Regions from separate parts of the Pseudomonas sp. RA_105y_Pfl2_P56 genome, predicted to be linked through region 2. Evidence: riboswitches for the same ligand, from Rfam matches in the RefSeq annotation. Region 2 holds a riboswitch; the other holds the start of a gene.
What was found. A riboswitch is a leader RNA that binds a small molecule or an ion and turns the genes downstream of it on or off. The one in region 2 is predicted to bind cobalamin.

Region 1 (15,076 bases), on a different contig from region 2:
AGCCCACATACGGCGCCCAGGACAATGCAGTGGCCAGCAAGGTCAGCGGCAGCACCGCGATCACCCACGCGGTCACGCCGTGGCTTCGCCAGCCCCGGCCACCGGCGTTGAACCGTTGCTCGATGCGCCCGGCAAAATTGCCGAACGCTACCAGCGGATGCCAGCGTTTCGGTTCACCCAGCAGCGCATCCAGCGCGACCGCGGCGACACTCAACAACGCCACACTCATTGACTCACTCCCCAATAATTTTCATACAGCAACTCATTGAGCGGACGCGCCTGCGCCCACCCTTCGAGTACCAGCATCGGCGCCGGATAGAATTCCTTAACCGGGCCCAGACACAAAACGGCCAAAGGCTTGGCCCCGGCCGGCAGTTTCAGCAGATCGGCGAGCGCTTGCGGCTCGAACAACGAGACCCAGCCCATGCCCAATCCTTCGGCACGGGACGCCAGCCACAGATTCTGAATCGCACAGGACAACGAAGCCATGTCCATTTCCGGCAGCGTGCGGCGCCCGAAAATGTGTTTCTCGCGATCATCCATCAGCGCCGCGACCAGCACTTCGGCGCAGTCGTTGATGCCTTCGACCTTGAGCTTCATGAACTCGTCACTGCGCTCACCGAGGGCCTCGGCGGTGCGGATGCGTTCTTCTTCTACGAGATTGCGGATCTGCCCGCGCAGAGCACGGTCGCTGACGCGGATGAAACGCCAAGGCTGCATCAAGCCGACACTTGGTGCTTGATGTGCGGCGTCCAATAAACGGCGCAGCAACTGGGGCTCGACGGTGCCGCCAGTGAAGTGGCGCATGTCGCGGCGTTCGGCGATGGCTTTGTAGACCGCTGCGCGTTCGGCTTCGGAAAATGCGTTGTCCGTCACGGCCTCTTCGCGAGCAAGCTCGCTCCCACATGGGTCGGGGTGCTTGCTCAAGAAACGCGATCCCCTTTGGGCGCGAGCTTGCTCGCGAAGGCGGCCTCGCGGTCAGGCAGCAATAGTGCAGCAATAGCCGCAGGATTCGACGGGAAGTAAAAATGCACATACGACGCCGTCATCCGCCCGTCCCGATAAACCGCCTCCGCACCACGCCCGCCATTCGGGCTCAGGCCTCGGGCAATCGGCGTCAATTCAGTCGTCGTCAGGGAATGGTGATAGGTGTGGCCGCGCAACGTGCCTTCCGGCAGATCAACCGCTTGCAGCGCCAATGCCGCCAGGCGTTTCTGCATCACCGCATCGCCTGCGAGCAAGCCGACCAGTTCGGCGCGACTGCCCTCAACGTCAGTCAACGAGTCGAGCAGATACAGCATGCCGCCACATTCAGCGAGCAACGGTTTTCCTGCCGCATGATGGGCGCGGATGGCATCGAGCATTGCGCTGTTCTGCGATAACGCAACGTGGTGCAGTTCCGGGTAACCGCCGGGCAGATAGAGGCTGTCGGCCTCTGGCAACTGCGTATCGCGGATCGGCGAGAAGAAACTCAACACAGCGCCCATCGCCCGCAACAGGTCGAGGCTGGCGCCATAGGTGAAGGCAAACGCTTCATCGTGGGCGACGGCGATTCGCACACCTTTTAACAAGGGCTCTACATTGATGACTTCAGGCGCGGCAAATTCCACGGCCGGTGGCAGCGCTACCTCGCAACTGCTGGCAAGCGCTTGTGCAGCGGCGTCCAGGCGCACATCGAGGTCATTGAGCTCACCGGCCTGAACCAGACCAAGATGACGGCTCGGCAATTCGATGCCGGTCTCGCGGGACAATGCGCCATACCAGCGCAAGCCTTCGGTCAGGCTGCCTTCGAGCAATTGTGCGTGACGCAACGTACCGACCCGGTTGGCCAGCACGCCAGCGAACGGCAGATCCGGCTGATATTTCGCCAAGCCCAGCGCCAACGCACCAAAGGTCTGCGCCATCGCCGTTCCATCAATCACACCCAGCACCGGCACGCCGAAATGCCGAGCCAGATCAGCGCTCGACGGCGTGCCGTCAAACAACCCCATCACGCCTTCGATCAGAATCAGATCGGCCTCGGCTGCGGCCTCCCACAGCAGACGACGGCTTTCCTGCTCACCGACCATCCACATGTCCAATTGATAGACCGGCGCACCGCTGGCGCGCTCGAGAATCATCGGATCGAGAAAGTCCGGGCCGCACTTGAACACGCGCACCTTGCGCCCTTGATTGCGGTGCAAACGGGCCAGCGCGGCCGTGACGGTGGTCTTGCCCTGACCGGAAGCCGGCGCGGCAATCAGTACCGCCGGGCAATGACGTGACTGATTCAAAGTTCGACGCCTTTCTGCGCTTTGATACCGGCCTGGAAGGCGTGTTTGATCATGCCCATTTCAGTGACGGTGTCGCCCATCTCGACCATTTCCGGCTTGGCGCCGCGCCCTGTGACAATCACATGCTGCATCGGCGCACGCGCCTGCAAGTCGCTGAGCACCTGATCGAGATCGAGGTAGCCGTGCTTGAGGGCGATATTCAGCTCATCCAGCACCACCAGGCCAATCGACGGATCGCGCAAAAGCTCGCGGGACACTTCCCAAGCGGCTTCGGCGGCGGCGATATCGCGCTGACGGTCCTGGGTTTCCCAGGTGAAGCCCTCGCCCATCACATGAAAGCGCACCTGCTCGGGGAAACGCCGAAAAAACAGCTCTTCGCCGGTGCTGTTGCGCCCCTTGATGAATTGCACCACGCCGCAGCGCATGCCGTGCCCCATGGCGCGGGCGAGCATGCCGAACGCCGAACTGCTTTTGCCTTTGCCATTGCCGGTGAGCACCAGCACCAGGCCGCACTCATCAGGCGAATTGGCGATACGTTCATCGATCACGGCTTTTTTGCGCTGCATACGCGCCAGATGGCGTTCGTCACGCTCAGGGGAATCAGTCATGGGGGAGCTCTCCGTTGAGGCTGGATAACGGCGGGCAGGCACAAGAATAGAAGGCAAAAAAGCCTGGCATCGCCCACCGTGATGCCGTTGGATGAATCAGGCCGGTCTCCGGGCTCATGAGCGGCGAATCGCCTGGCTGCGCGCCTTCCCGCTTTGAGCAGTGGCATTCGACGCAGTTTTCACTCATTTACCGTTGCGGGGGCAGCGCCGGGATCGTGGTTGCTCTTCGTTTGAAGACGACCCTCACCGGCTTCCCTGTTTCACTCTGTCGACAGGGGTCACAGAGCACCTGAAACAAGCCGCGAAGGTTAGAGGGTTGGGGGTGGAGCGTCAATTAAAGAGGAGGCTGTCGGGCGAATAACTGCCGTCGATCAATTATCTGACGCCAATCTTGTGCCACACTCTCAAGAGTGATATCAAAGAGCCACAATCTCACATCACACAAGAATAAGGTGAGCCACATGCAAGGCATGATCATCAGCAACCCGCGCCTGGAATTTCTGCGCCCGGTACTGGAACGCTGGTTTGACTGTATCGACCGCTACAACGCCGTGCGCGGCGACAGCGACACACCCTACTGGCATGACGAGAAAGCCAATCTCGGATTGCTTTCCGCTGCGGCCTGGATGGCCGAACTGGTGACGCTAGAGCAGACCGCTACCCGCAAGCAAAACGAGGATGGCGAGCGCAATGCCCGCGCCGACCTGTTCCTGGCCGGCGCCGAAGATCGCGCGTTCATTCAAGCCACCCAGCGCTGGCCACGCGTGAACAACCTCAACCTGACCCAAGCCCTGCTGGAGATCACCAGCGACGCCAAACGCATCAGTTTCGCCAGCGACCTCAAGCTCGGCTGCCTGTTTGTCGCCCCGCAAAAAGCCCAGCACAGCGCCACCCCCGAAGAACTGCAGGACATGGTCGACGACCTGCAAAAAGAACACACCTGCGCCGCGGCCTGGTATTTCCCTTACGCCTATCGCAAATTGCGCAGCGATGCTGGCAACTATCACCCGGGCATTGCCGTGCTCTTCAAGGAGGCCCGCGGCTAAGCGGTTGAACCATCGGGCTTGCGCGTGCCTCTATGATTACGAATGCATTCATAGGGAAGATCAGCAATGCGCAAGACCCAGCTCGCTCTCGTTATCGCGCTCGCCGGGGGGCTCGCCGCCTGTGGTGAATCCTCAAGCCTTCAAGTCTCCGACGGCACCGGCCCGTCACCGAAACTACCCGAACCCAACAAAACCCTGATCCCAACCGTGAATATCGCCCCGGCGGTCGGCTGGCCAGATGGCGCAAAACCGACTGCCGCGGCAGGCACGCAAGTGGCGGCATTCGCCGAAGGTCTAGACCATCCGCGCTGGCTTTACGTGCTGCCCAACGGCGACGTGCTGGTGGCGGAAACCAATGCTCCGCCCAAACCTGACGACAGCAGCGGCATTCGTGGCTGGATCATGAAGAAAGTCATGGGCAAGGCTGGCGCCGGCGTACCGAGCGCAAATCGCATCACCCTGCTACGTGATGCCGATCACGATGGCGTGGCTGAGACGCGTACGGTGTTTGTGCAAAATCTCAACTCACCGTTCGGCATGACCCTGGTCGGCAATGACCTGTACATCGCGGACACCGATCGCCTGCTGCGCTTGCACTACGAAACTGGCGCAACAGAAATCAAAACGCAGCCGATCAAGGTCACCGACCTGCCGGGCGGCACGCTGAATCATCACTGGACCAAAAACGTCATTGCCAGCAAGGACGGCAGCAAGCTGTATGTCACTGTCGGTTCGAACAGCAACGTCGGCGAGAACGGACTGGATAGAGAAGAAGGTCGCGCAGCGATCTGGGAAGTGGATCGGGCCACCGGCGATCACCGGATCTTCGCTTCAGGCATCCGCAATCCCAACGGCCTGGCTTGGGAGCCAAGCACCGGCGCATTGTGGACCGCAGTCAATGAGCGCGACGAGATTGGCAGCGACCTGGTGCCGGACTACATCACCTCGGTCAAGGATGGCGGTTTTTATGGCTGGCCGTTCAGCTATTACGGGCAGCATGTCGATGTGCGCGTCAGCCCGCAGAATCTCGACCTGGTGGCCAAGGCCATCGTCCCGGATTACGCCGTCGGCCCGCACACCGCCTCACTGGGCCTGACTTTCGCCGAAGGCAACACACTGCCCGCGCAATTCAAGGAAGGGGCGTTCATCGGCCAGCACGGCTCTTGGAACCGCAAGCCGCACAGTGGTTACAAAGTGATTTTCGTACCGTTTACCGGCGGCAAGCCGAATGGCAAACCGGTGGATGTGCTGACCGGTTTCCTCGACAAGGACGAAAACGCTCTGGGTCGCCCGGTAGGCGTGGTGATCGACCAGCAAGGTGGCTTGCTGGTGGCCGATGATGTGGGAAACAAAGTTTGGCGGGTGTCTTCCGCTCAATAAATCAGGGGCCGACACATAACAAATGTGGGAGCGGGCTTGCCCGCTTCCACATCTCTTTTCCCAGCGCTACGGGTTATGCGCCAGATGCTCAGGCTGCAACACCCGCTTGGCACTCAGGTACGCCTTCTGCCAATACGCTTTCGACAGGCTATCGAGCTTCACCGTACCGCCGGTAGCCGGCGCATGCACGAAACGCCCTTCCCCGACATAAATCCCCGCATGACTGACCTGCGAGCCGCCATTGGTGGCGAAGAAAATCAGATCGCCTGTCTGCAAGCCTTCTTTACTGACATTCGGCGCCTGCATGACGATCAGTTCGCGGGTAGAGCGCGGCAGAGAAATACCCGCGGCATCACGATAAACAAAACCGATCAAGCCACTGCAATCAAACCCCGAATCCGGGGTATTGCCGCCCCAGCGATAAGGCGTGCCGACCAGGCCAAGCGCGCGGAACAACACGTCGTCGGCAGCAGGTGAATAAGACTGAGAAGGGCCGAACGCTACCGGAGCGCGAACAACCGGCGCAGGTGGTGGCGTGCGACTGGCGCAGGCGCTGAGCAGCGCTGCGAAAAACATCATTGCAAGGCGGGCCGACATGGTCATAAGCAGAACATCCTGATCTGGCTGCGGCTTTCTCTGCCGGATGGACAGAAAACAAAACCGCCTGCGTGAACACGCAGGCGGTTTGCCATCAATATAGGATCAGATTCTAGCGGCTACACGACAAACTTCAAGTAAGACTTTAACTTCACCTTGTAAAGTTTAGGTCTACTGCGTTGCCGATGGCAGATTGTCGCCGCGAATGCAGCGACAAAGGGCGGTATTACTTGCGAGCGGTGACCACGGTCGGTGCCATCGCGAGCGCGCGCTTGGCCTCGATGAAGGTCTTGCTCCAGTAGCTGTCACCTAGGTTATCGATACGAACACCGCCGCTACGACGACTGCTGGAATGAATGAACTGGTTGTCACCCAGGTAGATCCCGGCGTGACTGACACGACCGCGACGACCACTGGTGGCGAAGAACAGCAGATCACCTGGTTCGAGGTTGCTGCGCGATACCAGCGGTGCATCAACGTTGATCATTTCGCGGGTGGAGCGAGGCAGATTCATGCCAGCTTCTTCGCGAAACAGATAACCGATGAAACCACTGCAGTCGAAACCAGCCTCCGATGTACCGCCAAAACGGTAACGGGTACCGATCAGGGACATGCCGCGCTCAAGGATGCTGTCGGCCAGAACTGGCAACTCATAGGGCTTCTTGTTGAAGTCAGAGAGTTCTTTTTCGGTATCCAGCTCTTCCTGGTAAATAACGGAAGACTGGGCAGTAGCAGAATTTTTAACCTGTTGTGACTGCTCTTGAACTGGAGAATGAGCAGCGCAACCGTACAACAGGGTGACGAGTGCGAGAGGCACGAGGGGTGCGAAGCGCTTTAGCATGGGCACGACCGTGGCTGGTAGTTGTAAAGAAGCCGAGACTATGCCCGCTATCGACTTCATTTGCAAATTCAATCGATCTTTTTGTGACTTCCCGGTTTCTCGTTTACATCTAAGCGCTTAAGCCCATTTGAAACGAAACGCGGCCTGCACAGCCTGCAGGAAAGCGGATTTTCTGGCGCCTGAAATATGCCGAGACCCAATGAAACCCAAGGCTTTACCAGCCCAAGGTTTCCTTGAGGAAAGGAATGGTCAGCTTGCGTTGAGCCTGCAATGAGGCCTGATCGAGTTGCTCGAGCAGATCAAACAGCGCGCTCATGCTGCGAGTGCCGCGAGTCAAAATAAAATGTCCGACCTCATCCGTCAGGTGCAGACCGCGACGCGACGCACGCAATTGCAGCGCACGCAACTTGTCTTCATCGGAGAGAGGACGCATCTGGAAAATCAGCGCCAGGGTCAGGCGTGATTTCAAGTCAGCCAGTTTCACTGGCAGCTCACGCGGAGAGGTTGAAGCGGCAATCAGCAAGCGCCGACCGCTGTCACGCAGACGGTTGAACAGATGAAACATCGCCTCTTCCCAGTCAGCCTTGCCGGCAATGACCTGCAAGTCATCCAGGCAGACCAGTTCGTACTGCTCAAGGTTGTCGAGGATTTCGACGCCACGATCCATCAACTCGGCCAACGGCAGGTACACCGCAGGTTCACCCATCTGCTCGAATCGCAAGCAAGCGGCCTGCAACAGATGCGTACGCCCTACGCCGTGTTTACCCCACAGGTAGATCAGGCTTTCTGTCCAGCCGGCGTCGGCTTCGCATAGGCGCTCGACATAGCCGAGTGCAGCGGCATTGGCGCCTGGGTAGTAGTTGATGAAGGTGGCGTCGTCGCGCAGACGCACACCTAGGGGCAGCTGAATCGGTTTCATGCTGACTGAACAGTTCTCAAGGAACCGTTAGTGGCCTCTGTGTAAAGTTTGCGAAGTTTATACCCGTGAAGCTGAGCGCACAATGCGACAGAGTCCAAGCAAAATCAAAGGTTTGCGTTAACGCATTGGTTTTATGACAGATTCTCTGACGCGGTCAGACCCGTATCACCCGCAAGACACGAGCCAACCCGGCGATCTGCCGGGTCGCCCGTCTCGATCACAGCTCGAGTTCGTCCACGCCACTATAAATGTCGGAATCCTTGTACAGATCGTGCACATGTCGCACCAGCACCATGATCACGGCCGCTACCGGCAACGCCAGCAGTACCCCGGTGAAACCAAACAACTCGCCGCCGGCCAGAATCGCAAAGATCACTGCCACCGGGTGCAATCCGATCCGGTCGCCCACCAGCAGCGGCGTCAGCACCATGCCTTCCAGCGCCTGACCAATCATGAATACCGCGACGATCCCGACCATCGGGTACAGATCCCCTCCGAACTGGAACAACCCGGCAATCAGCGCCGCACCAATGCCAATCACGAAACCCATGTACGGCACGATCGCCGCCAGACCCGCAATCAGACCGATCAACAGCCCCAACTCCAGACCGACGATCATCAGCCCAGCCGCGTAAATCACGCCCAGCGCCAGCATCACCAGCAACTGACCGCGCATGAATGCCCCTAGCACCTCATGGCATTCGCCAGCCAGCGTTACCACGCGCTCCTCACGATCACGCGGCAGCAGGCTGCGAATCTTGGCCATCATCAAGTCCCAGTCTCGCAGCAGATAGAAACCCACCACCGGGATCAGCACCAGATTGGCCAACCACCCAATCAGCGCGAGCCCCGAAGCCGTCGCCTGACTGAGCACCACACCGACAATGTCACTGGTCTGGCCCATGTGCTCGCTGATGGCCGCCTTGACCTTGTCGAATTTCCAGAAGCCATCCGCCAACCCCAGCTTCGACTGCGCCCATGGCACCGCCGTGTGCTGCAACCAGTCCAGCATTTGGGGGGTCAACTCATACAATCGCAGCATCTGTTTGGCCAGCATCGGCACCAACACCAACAACAGCGCCGTCACGATGAGCGAGAACAAGGCAAACACGGTGATTACGCCCCAGGTTCGGGACAGCCCGAGCTTTTCCAGTCGATCCACCAGCGGATCGAACAGATAAGCGAGCAGCAGCGCCACCAGAAACGGCGTGAGGATCGGGTGCAGCAACCACACAAACGCGCAAAGCAGGACCACCCCACCGAGCCAGAACCAACGCCGCGTATCGGCCATTTACCACTCCTGCTTCTTCTATATAAGGAAAGACTTACCAGCGAAACCGCAGAGACGGCGCCGCAGGTGTCGGGGCCGGAGCAGCAACCGGCGCTGCACCCTGGACCGACGCTTGCGGCGCAGCCACAGGCACCGGCGCTTCGGCCGGCAACTCCTGCAACTTCGCCAGCGACAACTGAGCACGCAACTGATCGACACTGCCATTGACCCGATAGACGATACGATCGCCATCAACACTCTGCAGACGCACCCCATACGGCTCGAGCACCCGCAACAACGTCGCATAGCGCTCCAGATTCATGCCCTGCACCTCCAGCGTCTGCTGACCTGAAGTGCCGGGCTTGACCACATAACGCGGCGCCAGTCGCTCGGCAACCGCCAGCATCACGGCATCGGCCACGGCGGCCTGATCGGCACCCTGCACGCTCCCCGCGTCTTTTTGATCGGCCATCCACAAGTGCCATTTGGCCTGCCACTGCCCGCCCTCTTCACGGGCATGTACTGCCAGCAAGGCGTCAGCATTGTAGCGTTCCGAAGCGTCCTGCAATGGCGCCGGATCAGAGCCATCCAGTACTGGCGCGCTAGCAACCAATTGTTCGCTGAGGTCCGCCAGCGGCAAACGCAATGGCAAACCGCGATGCTGAGCGGCTGCACGCAGCGGCGCAGCAGCGGCCTGACCATCACCGACCAGACTCGAACCCTCGGTCGAGTCACTCAGCCACCAACCCAGAATCGACGGCCGACTGGCCCCCCACAGGGATAACCCGGCGCGGCGCAAGGCCTGCTCGGTGGTATTGGGGTCGAAATCGACTTTCAGCACCTCAGGTGGACCGGCATCAAAGCCGAACCGGGTGATGATCTGCTGCGGATCTTTCCTGATCGGCGCCAACCCGGGATTTTGCGGGGCTTTAGGATCACCGGTCAGGCGCAACACCAGGGTGTCCAGCGCGGCCTGGGTCGCGCGATCACGCTCTTGCGGCGCTTGGCCGCTGACCGGCTCACGCACTTGATAAAGGCCTTTGAGGTTATCGGCATGACTCGCCAGGCTGACCACAGACAAACAGGACACAAACAACAATTTACAAAAACGCATGGAAAATTCCCGTCGACAGGAGCGGCTGGAACAGGCCGCGTGAACCGATTGAGCAAGGCTGTGACCACCGGCCGTTGCAAAACATTCACACAGCGGCGGTAAGTTTTTGCACAGTGATAACGATAGACGGTTAATTGCAACACCTTATACAGGCACCCGGACGGCTCAATTGCAAAAAATTTCGGCCGATATGCCCCTGCCCGTCGGTGCGAGGATGGCCGCTGCCCCTCAAGCCTGATAAAATCGCGCGCCTTCGCAGACCGGCAACAGCCGGGCACCTCGAAACTCGCGTGAGGCAATCGCCCCATCGACTTCGGCGTTCCCGCTGAACTCGGTCGTTACCCCTGAATCCCCCCTAAAGGCCTGGATCATGAGCAAGCAACCCTCCCTGAGCTACAAGGACGCCGGTGTAGACATCGACGCCGGTGAAGCATTGGTCGAACGCATCAAGAGCGTCGCCAAGCGCACTGCGCGCCCGGAAGTCATGGGCGGCCTGGGCGGTTTCGGCGCCCTCTGCGAAATCCCGGCCGGCTACAAGCAGCCTGTGCTGGTCTCCGGCACTGACGGCGTCGGCACCAAGTTGCGTCTGGCACTGAACCTGAACAAGCACGACAGCATCGGCATCGACCTCGTTGCCATGTGCGTGAACGATCTGGTGGTGTGCGGCGCCGAGCCACTGTTCTTCCTCGACTACTACGCCACCGGCAAACTCAACGTCGAAACTGCAACCCAGGTCGTTACCGGCATCGGCGCTGGCTGCGAACTGTCCGGTTGCTCGCTGGTGGGCGGCGAAACCGCAGAAATGCCTGGCATGTATGAAGGCGAAGACTACGACCTGGCCGGTTTCTGCGTCGGTGTCGTGGAAAAAGCCGAAATCATCGACGGCTCGAAAGTCGCCACCGGTGACGCCCTGATCGCCCTGCCATCGTCCGGCCCGCACTCCAACGGCTACTCGCTGATCCGCAAGATCATCGAAGTGTCCGGCGCCGACATCGAAAACATCCAGCTCGACGGCAAACCGCTGACCGACCTGCTGATGGCGCCAACCCGCATCTACGTCAAGCCGCTGCTCAAGCTGATCAAAGACACCGGCGCCGTCAAAGCCATGGCCCACATCACCGGCGGCGGCCTGCTCGACAACATCCCGCGCGTTCTGCCAAAAGGCGCCCAGGCCGTTGTTGACGTGGCCAGCTGGACTCGCCCGGCCGTCTTCGACTGGCTGCAAGAAAAAGGCAACGTTGACGAAACCGAGATGCACCGCGTACTGAACTGCGGCGTAGGCATGGTCATCTGCGTGGCTCAGGAGCACGTTGAAGTGGCCCTGAACACCCTGCGTGAAGCGGGTGAGCAGCCTTGGGTCATCGGTCAGATCGCTGCCGCCGCCGAAGGCGCAGCTCAGGTTGATCTGAAGAACCTTAAGGCTCATTAATGTCCGCAACCTGTGATGTCGTGGTGCTGTTGTCCGGCACCGGCAGTAACTTGCAGGCCTTGATCGACAGCTCGCGGACCGGCGACAGCCCGGTTCGCATCGCTGCGGTGATTTCAAACCGCGCCGACGCTTACGGCCTGCAACGCGCCAGTGACGCGGGTATCGCCACCCGCTCGCTGGATCACAAGGCATTCGAAGGTCGCGAGGCCTTCGATGCTGCCCTGATCAAACTGATTGACGAATTCAATCCCAAACTCGTGGTACTGGCCGGTTTCATGCGCATTCTCAGCGCTGATTTCGTTCGCCACTATCAGGGTCGCCTGCTCAATATCCATCCGTCGCTGCTGCCCAAATACAAAGGGTTACACACTCATCAGCGCGCGCTGGAAGCCGGCGACACCGAGCACGGCTGCTCCGTACACTTCGTCACCGAGGAACTCGATGGCGGACCACTGGTCGTACAGGCAGTATTACCGGTAGAGTTGCACGACACGCCGCAGAGTCTGGCGCAACGGGTTCACGTTCAGGAGCACCTGATCTATCCGATGGCGGTACGCTGGTTTGCCGAAGGCAGGCTGACGCTCGGAGAACAAGGTGCTTTACTGGATAGCCAGCTACTCGCGGCCAGCGGCCACTTGATTCGAAACTAGGAGATATTATGCGTCGCGCCCTGCTCTTCGCTTGCGCTCTGCTCGCCCTGCCTTTCGCGCAGGCAGCAGACCTTCAACCGTTCTCCGCCAGCTATACCGCCGACTGGAAACAGTTGCCCATGAGCGGCACCGCCGAACGCAGCCTGACCAAGGATGCCAACGGCGTCTGGACGCTCAGCTTCAAGGCATCGATGATGATTGCCAGCCTGAGTGAAAAAAGCACCCTGACCCTGGACAAGGACACCTTGCTGCCGCAGTCCTACCACTTCGAACGGGGCGGCCTGGGCAAAGCCAAGAAGGCTGACCTGGATTTCGACTGGAACAGCAAAATGGTTACCGGCACTGACCGTGGCGACGCGGTGAAGATCCCGCTCAACCGTGGCATGGTCGACAAATCCACTTATCAGCTGGCGCTGCAACATGACGTAGCTGCCGGCAAAAAGACCATGAGCTACCAAGTGGTCGATGATGGCGAAGTCGACACCTATGACTTCCGCGTGCTGGGATCGGAAAAGGTCGACACCAAGGCTGGCAAGATCGATTCGATCAAAGTCGAGCGCGTGCGCGACCCGACACAAAGCAAGCGCATCACCGTCCTGTGGTTCGCCAAGGATTGGGACTATCTGCTGGTTCGCCTGCAACAGGTTGAAACCGACGGCAAGGAGTACAACATCATGCTCCAGGACGGCACGGTCAACGGCAAGGTTGTCAAAGGCAGCTGATCCAGCGCGATATTGAGGAGCCCCGCAAAGCGGGGCTTTTTCATGCCTGCAATTTGCGCAACAACACACAACCACTGTGAGCGGGTTCACCGTTGCGATCGGCTATCGAGTCATACCGAGAATTTGGCCACCATGGTGTTCAGATCCACCGCCAACCGCGATAACTCCTGACTCGCTGCACTGGTTTGATTAGCCCCCGCCGACGACTGCATCGCCAGATCGCGGATGTTCATCAGATTGCGATCCACCTCCCGCGCTACCGCGGCCTGCTCTTCCGAAGCGCTGGCGATCACCAGATTGCGCTCGTTGATCAGCGTAAACGCCGACGCAATTTCCTCCAACGCCACTCCCGCAGCTTTGGCCAACTCCAGTGTTGAACCCGCTCGCCCATTGCTCTGCTGCATCGAATTGACCGCCGAATCGGTGCCCTGCTGAATACCGCCAATCATCTGCTCGATTTCCTGCGTCGACTGCTGGGTACGATGGGCCAACGCCCGCACTTCATCGGCCACCACTGCAAACCCACGCCCGGCATCGCCGGCCCGCGCCGCCTCTATCGCAGCGTTAAGGGCCAGTAGATTGGTCTGCTCGGCAATTGAACGAATGACATCCAGTACCTTGCTGATGCCATGAACCTTCTGCGCCAAATCCTCTACCTGACTCGCATTATTGGTAACGTCCTGGGCGAGACACTCAATCGACGTCACGGTCTGGCGCACCTGTTCACGACCATGCTGGGCAATACGATCGGATTCGCGCGAGGCTTCGGACGTCGCCACCGCGTTGCTGGCCACCTCCTCCACCGCTGCCGTCATCTGATTGACCGCCGTGGCCGCCTGCTCGATTTCGAGACTCTGCTGATGCAGTCCGCGCGTTGCGTCTTCCGTGACACAACTGAGTTCTTCCGACGCCGAAGCCAACTGGGTGGATGACTCGGAGATATGCCGAATCGTGTCACGCAGATTGTGCTGCATGCTTTGCAGCGCTTGCAGGAGTCGCGCCGGCTCGTCCTTGCCTGCAATGTCGATCTCTCCAGTCAGATCACCTCCGGCCACCACTTGCGCCACGCCCAACGACTGCGCCAACGGCATCACGATGCTGCGGGTCAGTAACAACGCCAGGCCTATGGTGATCAACGCCGTGACGGCGATCATCACACCGACCCACACCCGCGAATTGATGAACACTAACCGTGCAGCTTCGGTAGCAAGATTGGCGTTGTGCTTGTTCAGTTCGACCAGTTCACGCAGGGTGACCGTGATGTCATCGGCCAACGGGCTCATCTGAGTGTTGAGAATCGCCGCCGCTTCCTCTACCCGACTCTGTGCGGACAACTGCATCACCTGCGCCTGAAACTCCAGGTACTTGTGCTCGGCAACTTTGAAACGATCAAACAACTGACGCTCCTGGGGCAGCACGATCAGCACGTCATATCGTTGCTGAGCTTCACTGAGCACGCCGCGCAACTCATTGAGTTTGGCTACATTCTGCTCAAGCGCCTGCCGATCACGGTCGATCAACAGGCGCATGGTCAACGCCCGCAGGCGAAGCATGTCCTGACTCATCTCGCCGACGACCATCACGCTCGGCAACCAGTTTTTATCGACCTCATCAGACTGGGCACGCATGTTGGACATTTGCAGCAAGGCGAACGCCCCCAGGGCAAACACCATGAGGGCCAACAGGCCAAAACCCAATCCGGCGCGCGGGGCAATATTGAGACTACGGATACTCATTGCTCTGGTTCCTTCCAAAAGCGCTGCATCAACCCTGCAGCTGGTTGCTCTAGAAGGTATCGGCCGGGCGGAAATTTGCGTAAGACCAAAACGTGATATCAAAACGCCTTAATACTCCGAACACGCGGCATTATCGATTCAGCGTGGTTTTAGCGGATTTGAGCTCCGTTCGTGGCAAGATCGCCAGGAAGTTGTCCTTTGCGACTTTATGGGCGACGTCTTCCGGTAGCGCATCGAGAAACGGTTTGAAGCTGTGCATTTCCTGACCGAGCCTGTTGAATCGCCCGACCACGTCCGAACCGAGCATGAAGCGCTCCGGATAACGCTCTACCAGTGCCAGCCATACCGGGCGAGGCTTCCCCTGCGCATCCAGCAGATACGGAGTGAGCATGGTCCAGGACAGATCGATGTAGAGATTCGGATAGGCCTCAAGCATCCGCGTCAGGGTCGCAAGCAGGAATTTCAACTGTGTCTGATGCCGATGAATCTCG
Region 2 (15,076 bases):
GAGGATCAGCGCAATGCGTTTCTCGGTGTTCGGTACCCGCGCGAGATCAATCCAGCGGCGCGCCAGTTCGGCGACAAAATCCATGCGCTCGGGTTGCGCCCGGTAGCAGACCACATCGGATTGGCTACGCTCGCTGCGCCAGGCCAGATCCTTGAAACTGATCGGGCGGCTGATGATGCGTCCGTCGAGTTCAGGCAACGCAATGTGCATTGCCAGGTCCCTTGGCCCGAGGCCTTGCTCGCTGTCGCGCCAGCCTGGTTCGTTGTCCTGGGCGCAGATCGCCTGGATCACCGGGATGTTGCGGCGAAACGGCCGCAGATGCGGCATTTCCGGGCTCGACTGAGCGAAACCGGTGGTGTTGAGAATCACCCCTGCCTCAACTTCATCCAGCCAATCCTCGACCATCGACAGGCAGCCGGGTTCTTTCAGACTGGCCACCGCTATAGGCAGCGGATTGAGTCCCGCTGCCTGCAAGCGCTGACAGAAAACATCGATGAACGCGGTGTTCGCCGCTTGCAAATGCGAGCGGTAAAACAGCACCGCCGCAACCGGTTGATCGGCCAGCCAATCGGCGTGTTGCCAGTCACTCAGTGCGGCGGCGTTTTTATGCGGATGGTAAATCGCTGTGCGCGGCAGGGGTTGCGGCTCGGCCCAGGCGTAATCGCGTGCGAGCCAGCGGTTGGCCAGACAATGAAAGAAATCCAGCGCATTGCCCATGCCGCCCTGTCGCAAGAACTGCCAGAGCCGGTCGCGGTCGACCGCGCCGACGGTGCTCAGCTCACTGAGTTCCGGGTCGGGGCGATCGCAGCCCGGCACCATAATCACCTGCACACCACGCTCGGCCAGCTCGACCAGACGCTCGACACCGTAGCGCCAATAGGCAATGCCTCCGTGCAGCGAGATCAGAATCACCTTGGCATGGCGCAACACTTCATCGACATACAGATCGACCGAGGCGTAATTCTGCACCTGCATCGGGTTGGCCAGGCGCAGGCTCGGATAATCCTCGGGCAATTGCTGCGCCGCTTCGGCGAGCAACGCCAGGCTGGAGTCGCCGCTGCACAGGATCACCAGTTCGGCGGGGGTTTGCCCAAGGTCGGCAATGTTGTCATCCGACACGAAACCGCCGGGCTGGGTCCTGAGCAGGTGCATGGCTTAAACGCTGAGTGCGGCGCGAAGTTGCGCTTCGAGTTGAGTGGCGTCGAGTTCCTGACCGATCAGTACCAGACGGGTGACGCGCGCTTCATCGGCGCCCCACTGCCGGTCGAAATGCTTGTCGAAACGCGTGCCCACGCCTTGAATCAGCAAACGCATCGGTTTGTTCGGTATCGCCGCGAAACCCTTGACGCGCAGGATACCGTGCTGGACCACCAGTTGCGTCAGCGCATCGAGCAGCAGGCTTTCGTCGGCTTGCGGCAGTTCGATGGAGATCGAATCGAAGGCGTCGTGATCGTGGTCATCGTGGTCGTCATCACCGTCGTGGTGATGATCGTGATGGCTGTGGCGGCTGTCGATGTGCTCTTCAGAGCCTGCCCCCAGACCGATCAGCACGTCCAACGGCACGCGACCGTTGCTGGCCTCGATGATCTTCACCGCTGGCGGCAGCTCTTCGGCGACTTCGAGGCGCACCCGGGCCAGATCTTCAGGGCTGGTCTGGTCGGCCTTGTTGAGGATCACCAGATCGGCGCTGGCCAGTTGGTCGGCGAACAGTTCGTGCAAGGGCGACTCGTGATCCAGGTTCGGATCGAGTTTGCGCTGGGCATCGACCTGATCCGGGAACGCAGCAAAAGTGCCAGCGGCCACGGCCGGGCTGTCGACCACGGTGATCACCGCATCAACGGTGCAGGCGCTGCGGATTTCCGGCCACTGAAAGGCTTGTACCAGCGGTTTTGGCAGGGCCAGGCCCGAAGTTTCGATGAGAATGTGGTCGAGGTCGCCGCGGCGGGCCACCAGTTCGCGCATCACCGGGAAAAACTCTTCCTGCACCGTGCAGCACAGGCAACCGTTGGCCAGTTCATAAACGCGGCCGGTGGCTTCTTCTTCGGTGCAGCCGATGGTGCACTGTTTGAGGATTTCACCGTCGATGCCCAACTCACCGAATTCATTGACGATCACCGCGATGCGACGGCCCTGTGCGTTGTCGAGCATGTGTCGCAACAACGTGGTTTTACCCGAACCGAGGAAGCCGGTGACGATGGTGACGGGGAGTTTGGCCAGTGTTTTCATCGATATGCCCTTTGGCAAGGTGGCGGGCATACGGGACGAGAACCGGCAACGCGCGTGCGCGCCGGAAGCGTTCGCCACCGGATCACCCCGCCCGGTTGTAGTGAGAAACTGTGACGAGGCAGGTCTCCTGGCTGACGGCGTTCAGGCGCTGGGCCTGGCATTCACTGCGCCTTCCCGCTGGCGCCTTGTGCAAGGGCTGGCAGTGGCGTGGCAGTAAACTTCACCGTTCACAGTTGCGGGGGCAGCCGCGGCATTGACCGCGTTCCCTTCTTAGCTTCGGCCAGTGCCGAAGAACCTCGAAAGCACAAGGCTACGCATGGCTTGCTGATGGGTCAATGTTTGGATTGGGATTGGGTTTGAGGGCATATCCAACCCATCCAATTGACTCAAATCCCCCACCCATGCTCTCCTACACAACTTGTTACGGGTGCCCTTCACAGGGTGAAACGGGAAACCGGTGAATCATGTGCTTTACTCAAGCCCATGTCAGTCCGGTGCTGCCCCCGCAACGGTAAGCGAGCGAAGCATCAGATCCACTGTGCCGATACGGCATGGGAAGGAGATGCTTGCAGGTCGGGCCCAGCGCCAACCCCTCGTGAGCCCGGAGACCGGCCCGCAACACACAGCACGCATACCTTTTGTGTCGCTGAACATAACAAACCCGCGGTGGGCGGGCGCTGTTCGAACCCCTGCGTACTCGCACGCCGGGGCTTCATGCGCTCGACTGCCTCGCTGACATTCCAGAGGGAAGCGCCATGTCGATCATCAGCAGCACCGGCAGCAACACGGACAAAATCTCCAGCACCACCACCCTGAGCCAACGCCTGACCGCCGCTGTTTTCGCGTCGATTGTGGGTGCGGGCCTCGTCTACTTCGCCGGTTTCTCGCACATCGAAGCCGTGCACAACGCCGCCCACGATACCCGCCACAGCGCCGCGTTCCCGTGCCACTGAGGCCTGCCGACATGATCAAGCGAATTGCACAAACGGCAGGTTTCAGCGGTCTGCTGGCCGCCCTGCTTCTCACTCTGCTGCAAAGCTTCTGGGTTTCGCCGCTGATTCTGCAGGCAGAAACCTTCGAGAAATCCGAACCGGTGGCACAAGTCCACGAACACGCCGCCGGCTCTGCTGCGCACACCCACGATAGCGAAGCCTGGGAGCCGGAAGATGGCTGGCAGCGCGTGGTCTCGACCACCGGCGGCAATCTGGTGGTCGCCGTGGGATTCGCCCTGATGCTCGCGGGGCTCTACACCCTGCGTGCGCCGACCAAAACCTCGCAAGGTCTGCTTTGGGGGCTGGCCGGTTACGCAACGTTCGTACTCGCCCCCACCCTTGGCCTACCGCCTGAGCTGCCGGGCACCGCTGCCGCAGATCTGGCCTCACGGCAGACGTGGTGGATCGGCACTGCCGCCTCTACTGCGGTCGGCCTCGCCCTGATAGCGTTCAGCCGTCACTGGCTGATGAAGATCCTCGGTGTGGCGATCCTTGCGGTGCCACATGTGATCGGCGCGCCACAACCACAAGTGCATTCGATGCTGGCCCCTGAAGCATTGGAAGCTCAGTTCAAAATCGCTTCGCAGCTGACCAACGTGGCGTTCTGGCTGGCCCTTGGCCTGATCAGTGCGTGGTTGTTCCGCCGCAAAAGCGATGGCCAATACCACGCATGACCCGAGACAGTGCAGCGCCGACCTTAGTGGTCGGCCTGGGCTGCCAGCGCGGCTGCCCTGCCAGCACGCTGCGCGCGTTACTCGATCAGGCCTTGCAAGCGCATCGCATCGAGCTTGGAGCGGTCAAAGCCTTGGCCAGTATCGATTTGAAACGCGATGAACCCGGTCTGCAGGAACTTGCCGCACAATTGGCCTTGCCATTGCGCTACTTCAGCCGCGAAGAATTGGCCAATTACCAGCAACGGCTCAGTCACCATTCACAGATCGCCTACGAACGCACCGGTTGCTATGGAGTGGCAGAGAGCGCGGCTTTGGCGCTGGCTGAACAGTTGATTCAGGCACCGGCAAAACTGCTGATATCCCGGCAGAAATACGCTCAGGCAACATTGGCATTGGCTGGCGCTGCGTAAAATCCCGATAATCCTCGTCTTTGATCATGAGCAATCTTCATCTGAAGCATTGCCCCGCCGCGCTTTTCACAGGATTCCTACATGACCGTCTACTTCATCGGTGCCGGCCCCGGCGACCCGGAACTGATCACCGTCAAAGGCCAACGGCTGATCCGCAATTGCCCGGTGATCATCTATGCAGGTTCGTTGGTACCGGCAGCGGTGCTGGAAGGTCATCAGGCGCAGACGCTGGTCAACAGCGCTGAATTGCATCTGGAGCAGATCATCGAGCTGATCAAAACCGCGCACGCCAAGGGCCAGGATGTCGCACGCGTGCATTCGGGAGATCCGAGCCTGTATGGCGCCATTGGCGAGCAGATTCGTTATTTGCGCGAGCTGGATATTCCCTTCGAGATCATCCCCGGCGTGACGGCCACCGCAGCATGCGCCGCGTTGTTAGGCGCAGAACTGACCCTGCCTGACGTGTCGCAAAGCGTCATACTGACCCGTTATGCCGACAAGACCGCCATGCCCGCAGGCGAAGAACTTGGAAGCCTGGCGCAACATGGCGCGACCATGGCGATCCATCTGGGGGTCAATCATCTGGAGAAAATCCTTGCTGAACTGTTGCCGCATTACGGCGAAGACTGCCCGATCGCGGTAATTCACCGGGCGACATGGCCGGATCAGGACTGGGTGGTGGGAACGCTGGGGGATATTGCCCAGAAGGTCGCCGCCAAAGGGTTTCGGCGCACGGCGTTGATTCTGGTTGGGCGGGTGCTGGGCAGTGAGGTATTCAGTGAGTCCTCGCTGTATCGCGCCGGGCATGCGCACTTGTATCGCCCCTGAAGACATTCTTGAACATCACGCATAAAAAACGGCGCTCACGGGGCGCCGTTTTTCATGCTCGCAGCGAACACCTTAGTAATAGGCGTTTTCTTTCTGCGTATGGTCGGTCACGTCACGAACGCCTTTGAGCTCTGGAATGCGCTCGAGCAAGGTGCGCTCAATGCCTTCCTTCAGGGTGACGTCCGCTTGACCGCAACCCTGACAACCACCACCGAACTGCAGCACGGCGATGCCGTCTTCGACTACATCGATCAGGCTGACCTGACCGCCGTGGCTGGCCAGCCCCGGGTTGATCTCGGTTTGCAGGTAGTAATTGATACGTTCGTTGACCGGGCTGTCGGCGTTGACCATCGGCACTTTGGCGTTTGGCGCCTTGATGGTCAGTTGACCACCCATGCGGTCGGTGGCGTAGTCGACGACCGCGTCGTCCAGGAACGCTTCGCTGAACGAATCGATATAAGCGGTGAAGCTTTTGAGCCCCAGCGCCGTGTCTTCCGGCTTTTCTTCGCCCGGCTTGCAGTAGGCAATGCACGTTTCGGCGTACTGGGTGCCAGGCTGGGTGATGAAGACGCGGATGCCGATTCCCGGGGTGTTCTGCTTGGAGAGCAGATCGGCCAGGTAATCGTGGGCGGCGTCAGTAATGGTAATAGCGGTCATGGAAACTCCTCGCAGGCTTGGGCGCAGTTTACGCCAATCGTTGCGCCGGACAAAGTCCTAGTATTTTTGTCGGGAAAGATTCTCGACAGACTGACCTTCTGTCCGTGCCTTGAGCCAACGGTAGCCACGTTTTCCCAACCATGGGTAACTCAACCAGGAGCCGACGCCGATTACCAAAACACAGACGACAAACATCCGACAGGCATTGCGCCGCCGCTGAAGGTTGTGACAGCAGGCCCTTCTCAAAGGCAGATCAGAGATTCTCGTATCGATTCATGTCCAGCACCCCCTCTTCAACCGGATCGGTTTCGTGGAGGTACTGGCTCAAGTCGTGAAAATAGAACCAGAACTGCGGATGACTGCGGCGAATACCCCAGCGTTCGACGATTTTTTCGAAGCGGTTGGCGTCTTTGGCGTTTTCCATTGCATCGACAAACTCAGGCACTTGCTCGGCGGGAATATTGAAGATGAAGTTCGGATAACTGCTGAGCACGCCCGGATAAAGAGTGATCGTGTCGAGGCCCGGCTGATAACGCAGCGACTCACCGAGCAAGAACGCCACGTTGCTGTGCGCGCGATTGCGCAACAGGCTATAGACCTCGCGTTTGCCACTGGCAGTTTCAATACGCAACATCGTCGCTTCCGGCAACTGGTCGATCACCTTCAACCCGGCGGCGGGGCGCGATGTCAGGCGACTGAGCGCCTGTTCGGCGTTTTGCAGCGCCGGATCGATATTCGGGCGTGAGCAATAGGCGCCCTCGCAACGGTTGATCGGGTCAGGTCGGGCGTCGAGGTCGCCATAACGCGCCAGCAACTGCATGGCGAAATCGTGTTTCGGGTCTTTCTTGTTGAGTTTCAGCGCGGTCGGCTTGTCGTCGTCGATGGACTCGTAATCCAGCCACATCTTGAACTGGCCACTGCTCTGATACCAATCGTCGAGGTAATCCTCACGGGAGTCGGCGGGCATCAGGCGCAGGAAGTTTTGCTCGGCGCCGTTACGGATCAGATCGAAATACAGGCGGGTTTGCGCCTGATGCGAAACGTTGCCGAACACATCGAAGTTGACCGCCAACTGGTAATAGGTGCGCTCCAGCAACGGATAGTCGAACAACCACATCGTCTGCGGCACCTCGCCGATCAGGCCTTTGGTGACCGAGGCGCTGTCGAAGTGGCGGAAGATGCTCAGCAACGCATTGTCGTTGCCCGCCCACAGCGTCGACCAGCTCGGCGCCGGCTGGTCGGCGTAACTGTCACGGCGCAGGGCTTCGTATTCGTTACGTTTGTTGCGGTAGTCGCGCCAGAGGCTCAGGACGCTGCCGACATCGTCGTTTTGCCCGGGCATGGCCAGCAACGGTGTGGCCTGACCACGATAGTTGGGATCGGTGATGTACAAGTCATGTTCCGGAGCCTGGAACAGCGCCCAGAAGTTGTCGCGTATAACGTCGGTCGCAATCTGCCCTCGGCACACCGGGCCACGGATAAAGGTGCGGACGAAATACTCGGCGTTATCGAGCATGAACTGATAGCGCGCCTGCGCCGGAATGGCCTCGAACGTGGCGAACGGATTGGCCCGGCTCTGCGGCCCGTAACCCGGCAAGGCGTTGACCTGCCAGTTGCCGCTGTAGAACAGGCTTTTGACCCGCGCCATTTTTGCCGCGCTCAGCGGGTAGGTGATGTGCGTTTTGTGAACGATCACGCCTTGGACCGGCCACAAGCGGTAATACACCTGAGTCCCCGGATCGTCATTCGGGCGACGAGTGGCAATCAGGTCGATGGGTTGTCCGGTTGGCGTGCGCGAACGCACCCACTGAAAGTAGTGCCCTGGCTCACCGTCCTTGAAATAGATGTGCGCCAGGAACCAGTGTTCGTACAGCCAGCGCCCGACCAGACTCTCCCGGGCTCCGGGCGTGTTGAGCAGATTTTCCCACTGGACAATCTGCATCGCTTCTTTGCTGCTGGGCGCCAGACCCTGTTCGTCAATGGGTGCGCCGGACGCCAGCCAGCGTTGCAGCGTTTGGTATTGCTGATCAGTCAGACCGGTGACCGCCAGCGGCATGCCTTCTTTCGGATGGGCACCGGCGTACGCCTCGAACTCGGCAGGCATGGTGCACATGTTTTCCCGGTTCAGGCCCAGGGCGATTTCTTCTGGCAGTCTGGCGTTCGGCGTCAACGGGGTTTTGTGCCCCAGCTCCAACATGCGGGCCATCAAAGCCGCCTGACTGCCCTGTGCATCAAGTACCGAATAGAAACCCTTTTGCTGCCAGGCGCGCTTGCCGAAAGCGTCGTAGAACAACCGGGTAGTTGGCGCCGCCTGAGTGCGCTCGCCGTCGTAGACCGGCATTTTGCTCGCGCCACGCCCGGCGCCTTCGCCGCTGCCCAGGTTGAGCTGACAAGCGGAGTCGTAGCACGCATGGCAGGCCACGCACTTCTCGGTGAAAATCGGCTGGATATCACGGGTATAAGAAAGCGCGGGATCTTGCGCCGCAGCGCCCCAGCTCAAGAACAGCAAAACGATGCTGATGACGCGGTACGACATGTCCCTGATCCCGATCCTGAAGAAAAACGCTGAGATTCTACAGTATGACGGTCGTACCAACATGAGCGATATTCATGCAAAACCGCCACATGCTCTAAAAGCGCACAGGTTTGTTATGATCCCGCTCCTTCGTAATGGTCTTTCCGAGTAGTCCAAATGTCCGATCGCAGCGTCCGCCTTCAAGCTCTCAAGCACGCCCTCAAAGAGCGCATCCTGATACTCGACGGCGGTATGGGCACGATGATCCAGAGCTACAAGCTCGAAGAGCAGGATTATCGCGGCAAACGCTTCGCGGACTGGCCGAGTGACGTCAAGGGCAACAACGACCTCTTGGTGATCACCCGTCCGGACGTCATCGGCGGCATCGAAAAGGCTTATCTGGATGCCGGCGCCGACATTCTGGAAACCAACACCTTCAACGCCACCCGCATCTCCATGGCCGACTACGGCATGGAAGAGCTGGCGTACGAACTAAACGTAGAGGGCGCGCGCCTGGCGCGCAAAGTCGCCGACGCCAAGACCCTGGAGAACCCGGACAAGCCGCGCTTCGTCGCTGGCGTGCTCGGCCCCACCAGCCGCACCTGCTCGCTGTCGCCTGACGTCAACAACCCTGGCTACCGCAACGTCACCTTTGATGAGCTGGTGGAGAACTACACCGAGGCCACCAAAGGCCTGATCGAGGGCGGCGCCGACCTGATCCTGATCGAAACCATCTTCGACACCCTCAACGCCAAAGCGGCGATCTTCGCCGTGCAAGGGGTGTTCGAAGAGTTGCACCTCGAACTGCCTATCATGATTTCCGGGACCATCACCGACGCCTCCGGCCGGACCTTGTCGGGCCAGACCACCGAAGCGTTCTGGAACTCCGTGGCCCACGCCAAGCCGATTTCGGTGGGCCTGAACTGCGCCCTTGGCGCCAGCGAATTGCGTCCGTATCTGGAAGAACTGTCGAACAAGGCCAGCACCCACGTTTCCGCGCACCCGAACGCCGGCCTGCCGAACGAATTCGGTGAGTACGACGAACTGCCGTCGCAAACCGCCAAAGTCATTGAAGAATTCGCCCAAAGCGGCTTCCTCAATATTGTCGGCGGCTGCTGCGGCACCACTCCGGGCCACATCGAAGCCATTGCCAACGCCGTGGCCGGTTACGCGCCGCGACAAATCCCGGATATCCCCAAGGCCTGCCGCCTCTCGGGCCTGGAGCCGTTCACCATCGATCGCAGCTCGTTGTTCGTCAACGTCGGCGAGCGGACCAACATCACAGGTTCGGCCAAGTTCGCCCGTCTGATCCGCGAAGACAACTACACCGAAGCCCTGGAAGTTGCCCTGCAGCAGGTCGAGGCCGGCGCGCAGGTGATCGACATCAACATGGACGAAGGGATGCTCGATTCGAAGAAGGCCATGGTGACCTTCCTCAATCTGATTGCCGGCGAGCCGGACATCTCCCGCGTACCGATCATGATCGACTCCTCGAAATGGGAAGTGATCGAAGCCGGCCTGAAATGCATTCAGGGCAAGGGCATCGTCAACTCGATCAGCATGAAAGAAGGCGTCGAGCAGTTCATCCATCACGCCAGGCTGTGCAAGCGCTACGGCGCCGCCGTGGTGGTGATGGCGTTCGACGAAGCCGGCCAGGCCGACACCGAAGCGCGCAAGAAAGAAATCTGCAAGCGCTCCTACGACATTCTGGTCAACGAAGTCGGCTTCCCGCCGGAAGACATCATCTTCGACCCGAACATCTTCGCCGTGGCCACCGGCATCGAAGAACACAACAACTACGCTGTGGACTTCATCAATGCCTGTGCCTACATCCGCGACGAACTGCCGTATGCCCTGAGCTCCGGCGGCGTGTCCAACGTGTCGTTCTCGTTCCGTGGCAACAACCCGGTGCGTGAGGCGATTCACTCGGTGTTCCTGCTGTACGCGATCCGCGCCGGCCTGACCATGGGCATCGTCAACGCCGGCCAGCTGGAAATCTACGACCAGATCCCGCAGGAACTGCGCGACGCGGTCGAAGACGTGGTGCTCAACCGCACACCGGAAGGCACCGACGCCCTCCTCGCCATCGCTGACAAATACAAGGGCGACGGCAGCGTCAAGGAAGCCGAGACCGAAGAGTGGCGCAACTGGGACGTCAACAAGCGCCTGGAACACGCACTCGTCAAGGGCATCACCACACACATCGTTGAAGACACCGAACAATCGCGCCAGTCATTCGCCCGCCCGATCGAAGTGATCGAAGGCCCGCTGATGTCGGGCATGAATATCGTCGGCGACCTGTTCGGTGCCGGCAAAATGTTCCTGCCGCAGGTGGTCAAATCCGCCCGTGTAATGAAGCAGGCCGTAGCGCACCTGATCCCGTTCATCGAACTGGAAAAAGGTGACAAACCTGAGGCCAAGGGCAAGATCCTCATGGCCACGGTGAAAGGCGACGTCCACGACATCGGCAAGAACATCGTTGGCGTGGTGCTTGGCTGCAACGGCTACGACATCGTCGACCTCGGCGTCATGGTCCCGGCGGAAAAGATCCTGCAAGTGGCCAAGGAGCAGAAGTGCGACATCATCGGGCTGTCTGGCCTGATCACCCCGTCGCTGGATGAGATGGTTCACGTTGCCCGTGAAATGCAGCGTCAGGACTTCCACTTGCCGTTGATGATCGGTGGCGCGACCACATCCAAAGCGCATACTGCCGTTAAGATCGAGCCCAAGTACAGCAACGACGCCGTGGTTTACGTGACCGACGCCTCCCGCGCGGTCGGCGTGGCAACGCAGTTGCTGTCCAAGGAATTGAAGGCCGGTTTCGTTGAAAAAACCCGAGCCGAATACGTCGAAGTGCGCGAACGTACCGCCAACCGCAGTGCCCGCACCGAACGTCTGAGCTACGCCGCCGCCATCGCGAAGAAACCGCAGTTCGACTGGGCCAATTACCAGCCGGTCAAACCGACCTTCACCGGCAGCAAAGTGCTGGAGAACATCGACCTCAAGGTACTGGCCGAGTACATCGACTGGACGCCGTTCTTCATCTCCTGGGATCTGGCCGGCAAGTTCCCGCGCATCCTCGAAGACGAAGTGGTCGGTGAAGCCGCCACAGCGTTGTACAAAGACGCTCAGGAAATGCTCGCCAAACTGATCGACGAGAAACTGATCAGTGCCCGTGCGGTGTTCGGCTTCTGGCCAGCCAATCAGGTGCATGACGACGACATCGAGCTGTACGGCGATGACGGCAAGCCATTGGCCAAGCTGCATCATCTGCGTCAGCAGATCATCAAGACCGACGGCAAACCGAACTTCTCGCTGGCCGACTTCGTGGCGCCCAAGGACAGCGAAGTGATCGACTATGTCGGTGGCTTCATCACCACCGCCGGTATCGGCGCCGAAGAAGTGGCCAAGGCTTATCAGGATGCCGGCGACGACTACAACTCGATCATGGTCAAGGCACTCGCCGACCGTTTGGCCGAGGCGTGCGCTGAATGGCTGCACCAGCAGGTACGTAAAGAACACTGGGGCTATGCCCGGGATGAAGTGCTCGACAACGAAGCGCTGATCAAAGAGCAATACTCCGGCATTCGTCCTGCGCCGGGTTATCCGGCGTGCCCGGATCACACCGAGAAAGCTGCATTGTTCGCCCTGCTCGACCCAGAAGCCGCCGAAATGCGCGCCGGGCGCAGCGGTGTATTCCTCACCGAGCACTACGCGATGTTCCCGGCGGCAGCGGTCAGCGGCTGGTATTTCGCCCACCCGCAGGCGCAGTACTTCGCCGTGGGCAAGGTCGACAAGGATCAGGTGCAGAGCTACACCTCGCGCAAAGGTCAGGAACTGAGCGTGACGGAGCGCTGGCTGGCGCCGAATCTGGGTTACGACAACTAATCCAGCTTCAACGCAATACTCTGTGGGAGCGAGCGGGCTCCCACAGTGGTTTTTGCGGTGCCCTTGAAACGGTTGGCTATGCTTGTCTGACACACATGGCAGACGAGGGATTTATGGACGATCCAGTCGACAACAAACCGCCGAGTTTCTGGCAGATGCTGCACAGCGTGATGGCAGCGGCGTTCGGCGTGCAGAGCGGCAAGAACCGGGCACGGGACTTCACCCACGGCAAACCCAGTCATTTCGTGATATTGGGGATTGTGTTCACCGCAGTGTTTGCGCTGACGCTGTTTGCCATCGTCAAACTGGTCGTGCATTTCGCCGGCGTCTGACGTGTTTCAGTGCATCAAGGCCTGGAAAGTGAACGGGTAGCGGTACGAGGCTGGCCGCCCTTTGGCCGAGAGTTTGCGAAATCTCACGCCGTAGTCAGGCGAACTTCCCATGGCCAGCATTCGCCGGGCATGAGCCTTATCGATCAGTTGCAGCAAAGGCACCTGACGATCGCGGCCGCCATGCTGATCCAGATCCACGCCCTGCTCGTGGTCATGCAGTTCCACCAGCGCCCAGCCGCCCAAAGTGAAGTGTCCGCCCAACAGCACGCTCAAGCGCCCATCGACCAGAGCCTGCAGCGCCGCCGGTGACGTATTGACCGCACTGAACAAGGCGTCTTGCCCCGGGATTTTGCCGGTCTCGGAAAACGCGCGCATCGCACCAAAGGCCATTTCATCGTTGGCCGACCACACCAGTGACACCTTCGGATAGCGCGCGAACAACTGTTTGGCCTGTTCATAGGCGCGCTGCTGCGTCCAGCCGCTGTAGACACGTTGGCGCAAACGTACTTGCGGATGTTCGGCCAGTGCGCGCTGCATGCCGTGCTCACGCAACTGCGCCGACGGCGTGATTTTCAAACCGGAGAACGCCAGCAATTCGATCTCCTCACCCCCGCTCACGGGCCGATGCATTCGAATCAACGCCTTCATCATCAGGTAGCCGCCCTCCTCATCGTTCGGCACCAGGTTGCCGACCCGATCCGTGCGCTCGCCGACCAGAGCTTGCTGGTCGGGGGTCAGTGCAGCGTTAACGATGAACAACTTCACGCCACTGTCTTGAGCCAGACGCAGGATCTGTGGCGCCACGTATTGCTCGTTGACGAACATCAGGTAATCGGGACGATTCGGCCCCTGCAACGCAAGACGCGCCTGAGCGAGTGTCAGTTCGGGTCGACGCAGGGAATAGAGAATGCGCAGATCAATGCCAAGATCCCGGGCGGCTGCCTGCATGAATTGCGAATAACTGACCCAGAACGTTTCCTCGGTCGAGCCGGGATTGAGAAACAGCACGGACTCCGCCCGCGCGCTGGACGCGAAAACCGCGCCAAACAATAGAAAGCTGATGTGAAAAAACCTGAACATGAAACAGCCGGGCCCAAGGAAAAACAGCCGCGATTATAGCCTTCGAAAACCGGCTGCTGGCGCCTGATTCCGTTTTTTGTCCGACAATCGTCGGACACGGGCCCGGAGGGGTCGCTTACTGATGACTGACCCAGAATACCGCCGTTCCTACGACCAGAATGATCAGGAACACAATCGCCCAGGCATCGACACTGCTATCGCTTTTCCTTGCTTTGGTTGGGTTGCTCATTGCATCGCCTCTTGTCGGTTTTATCGGTGATTGCAGAAAGACTCGACCACAGTTAAGACGATGATTGTCCGCACGACAAATGTGGGTTAGTTGACAGCCATTCTCGTTAGGCGATTTGGTTCTTTACATATACTCAAACATCACTTTTGCGCATAACTGCAAACGGGTATATTGCCCCGGCTCCGTTAGAGAGTGCGCGGCCGTGCGCGCAGAATTGCAGAGGCAACCTCGGACTCCAGCAAGCGAAAACCCAGCGTTTTCCGAGTAGCCCAAGCCTGAGAACAGGACTTATATGTACGTATACGACGAGTACGATCAGCGGATCATCGAGGACCGCGTCAAGCAGTTCCGTGATCAGACCCGACGCTATCTGGCAGGTGAGCTGAGCGAGGAAGAATTCCGTCCCCTGCGCCTGCAAAATGGCCTCTACATCCAGCGTTTCGCGCCGATGTTGCGAGTGGCAGTGCCTTACGGCCAACTGACTTCGCGTCAGACCCGCATGATGGCCAGGATTGCCCGCGACTACGACAAGGGCTACGCCCACATCAGCACACGACAGAACGTGCAGTTCAACTGGCCGGCGGTTGAAGATATCCCGGACATCCTGGCGGAACTGGCCACGGTGCAGATGCACGCGATCCAGACCAGCGGCAACTGCCTGCGCAACGTCACCACCGACCAGTTTGCCGGCGTCGCTGCCGACGAAGTGATCGACCCGCGCCCATGGTGCGAGATCGTGCGTCAGTGGACCACGTTCCACCCTGAATTCGCTTACCTGCCACGCAAATTCAAGATCGCCGTCAACGGTTCGACCGCTGACCGCGCAGCCATTGAAGTGCATGACATTGGCCTGGAGCCAGTGCACAACGAAGCTGGCGAACTGGGCTTTCGCGTGCTGGTCGGTGGCGGCCTCGGTCGTACGCCGGTCGTCGGCGCGTTCATCAATGAGTTTCTGCCCTGGCAGGACCTGTTGAGCTACCTCGACGCCATCCTGCGGGTCTACAACCGTTACGGCCGTCGCGACAACAAATACAAGGCGCGGATCAAGATCCTCGTCAAAGCGCTGACCCCTGAAGTATTTGCGCAGAAAGTCGATGCCGAAATGGAACACCTGCGCGGTGGCCAGACTACGCTGACCGAAGCCGAACTGCATCGCGTCGCCAAGCACTTCGTTGACCCGGACTACAAGGCGCTGGACAACCAGTCTGCCGAACTGGCCGCGCTGGACAAAGAACACCCCGGGTT

Region 1: it holds a riboswitch for cobalamin, as region 2 does, so the genes downstream of both, cobO (cob(I)yrinic acid a,c-diamide adenosyltransferase) here and cobW (cobalamin biosynthesis protein CobW) in region 2, are expected to answer to the same signal.

Annotation. Positions count from the first base shown of each region.
Region 1 covers NZ_CAXAPL010000016.1:72,724-87,799, reverse strand. The annotation lists gene cbiB (adenosylcobinamide-phosphate synthase CbiB) at 1-229, opposite strand, end outside; gene bluB (5,6-dimethylbenzimidazole synthase) at 226-876, opposite strand; gene AACY11_RS13365 (cobyrinate a,c-diamide synthase) at 924-2,273, opposite strand; gene cobO (cob(I)yrinic acid a,c-diamide adenosyltransferase) at 2,270-2,881, opposite strand; cobalamin riboswitch at 2,964-3,189, opposite strand; gene AACY11_RS13355 (hypothetical protein) at 3,343-3,927, shown strand; gene AACY11_RS13350 (PQQ-dependent sugar dehydrogenase) at 3,994-5,307, shown strand; gene AACY11_RS13345 (C40 family peptidase) at 5,374-5,910, opposite strand; gene AACY11_RS13340 (C40 family peptidase) at 6,131-6,745, opposite strand; gene hda (DnaA regulatory inactivator Hda) at 6,960-7,664, opposite strand; gene AACY11_RS13330 (AI-2E family transporter) at 7,882-8,955, opposite strand; gene AACY11_RS13325 (DUF2066 domain-containing protein) at 8,990-10,048, opposite strand; gene purM (phosphoribosylformylglycinamidine cyclo-ligase) at 10,419-11,477, shown strand; gene purN (phosphoribosylglycinamide formyltransferase) at 11,477-12,127, shown strand; gene AACY11_RS13310 (DUF3108 domain-containing protein) at 12,136-12,849, shown strand; gene AACY11_RS13305 (methyl-accepting chemotaxis protein) at 12,960-14,585, opposite strand; gene AACY11_RS13300 (amidohydrolase family protein) at 14,716-15,076, opposite strand, start outside.
Region 2 covers NZ_CAXAPL010000029.1:42,757-57,832, forward strand. The annotation lists gene cobN (cobaltochelatase subunit CobN) at 1-1,152, opposite strand, end outside; gene cobW (cobalamin biosynthesis protein CobW) at 1,156-2,226, opposite strand; cobalamin riboswitch at 2,327-2,540, opposite strand; cobalamin riboswitch at 2,635-2,857, shown strand; gene AACY11_RS19390 (CbtB domain-containing protein) at 2,982-3,179, shown strand; gene AACY11_RS19395 (CbtA family protein) at 3,191-3,892, shown strand; gene AACY11_RS19400 (cobalamin biosynthesis protein) at 3,889-4,302, shown strand; gene cobM (precorrin-4 C(11)-methyltransferase) at 4,384-5,130, shown strand; gene nfuA (Fe-S biogenesis protein NfuA) at 5,203-5,787, opposite strand; gene AACY11_RS19415 (fatty acid cis/trans isomerase) at 6,041-8,323, opposite strand; gene metH (methionine synthase) at 8,480-12,190, shown strand; gene AACY11_RS19425 (DUF2970 domain-containing protein) at 12,304-12,522, shown strand; gene AACY11_RS19430 (ABC transporter substrate-binding protein) at 12,529-13,602, opposite strand; gene AACY11_RS19435 (nitrite/sulfite reductase) at 14,124-15,076, shown strand, end outside.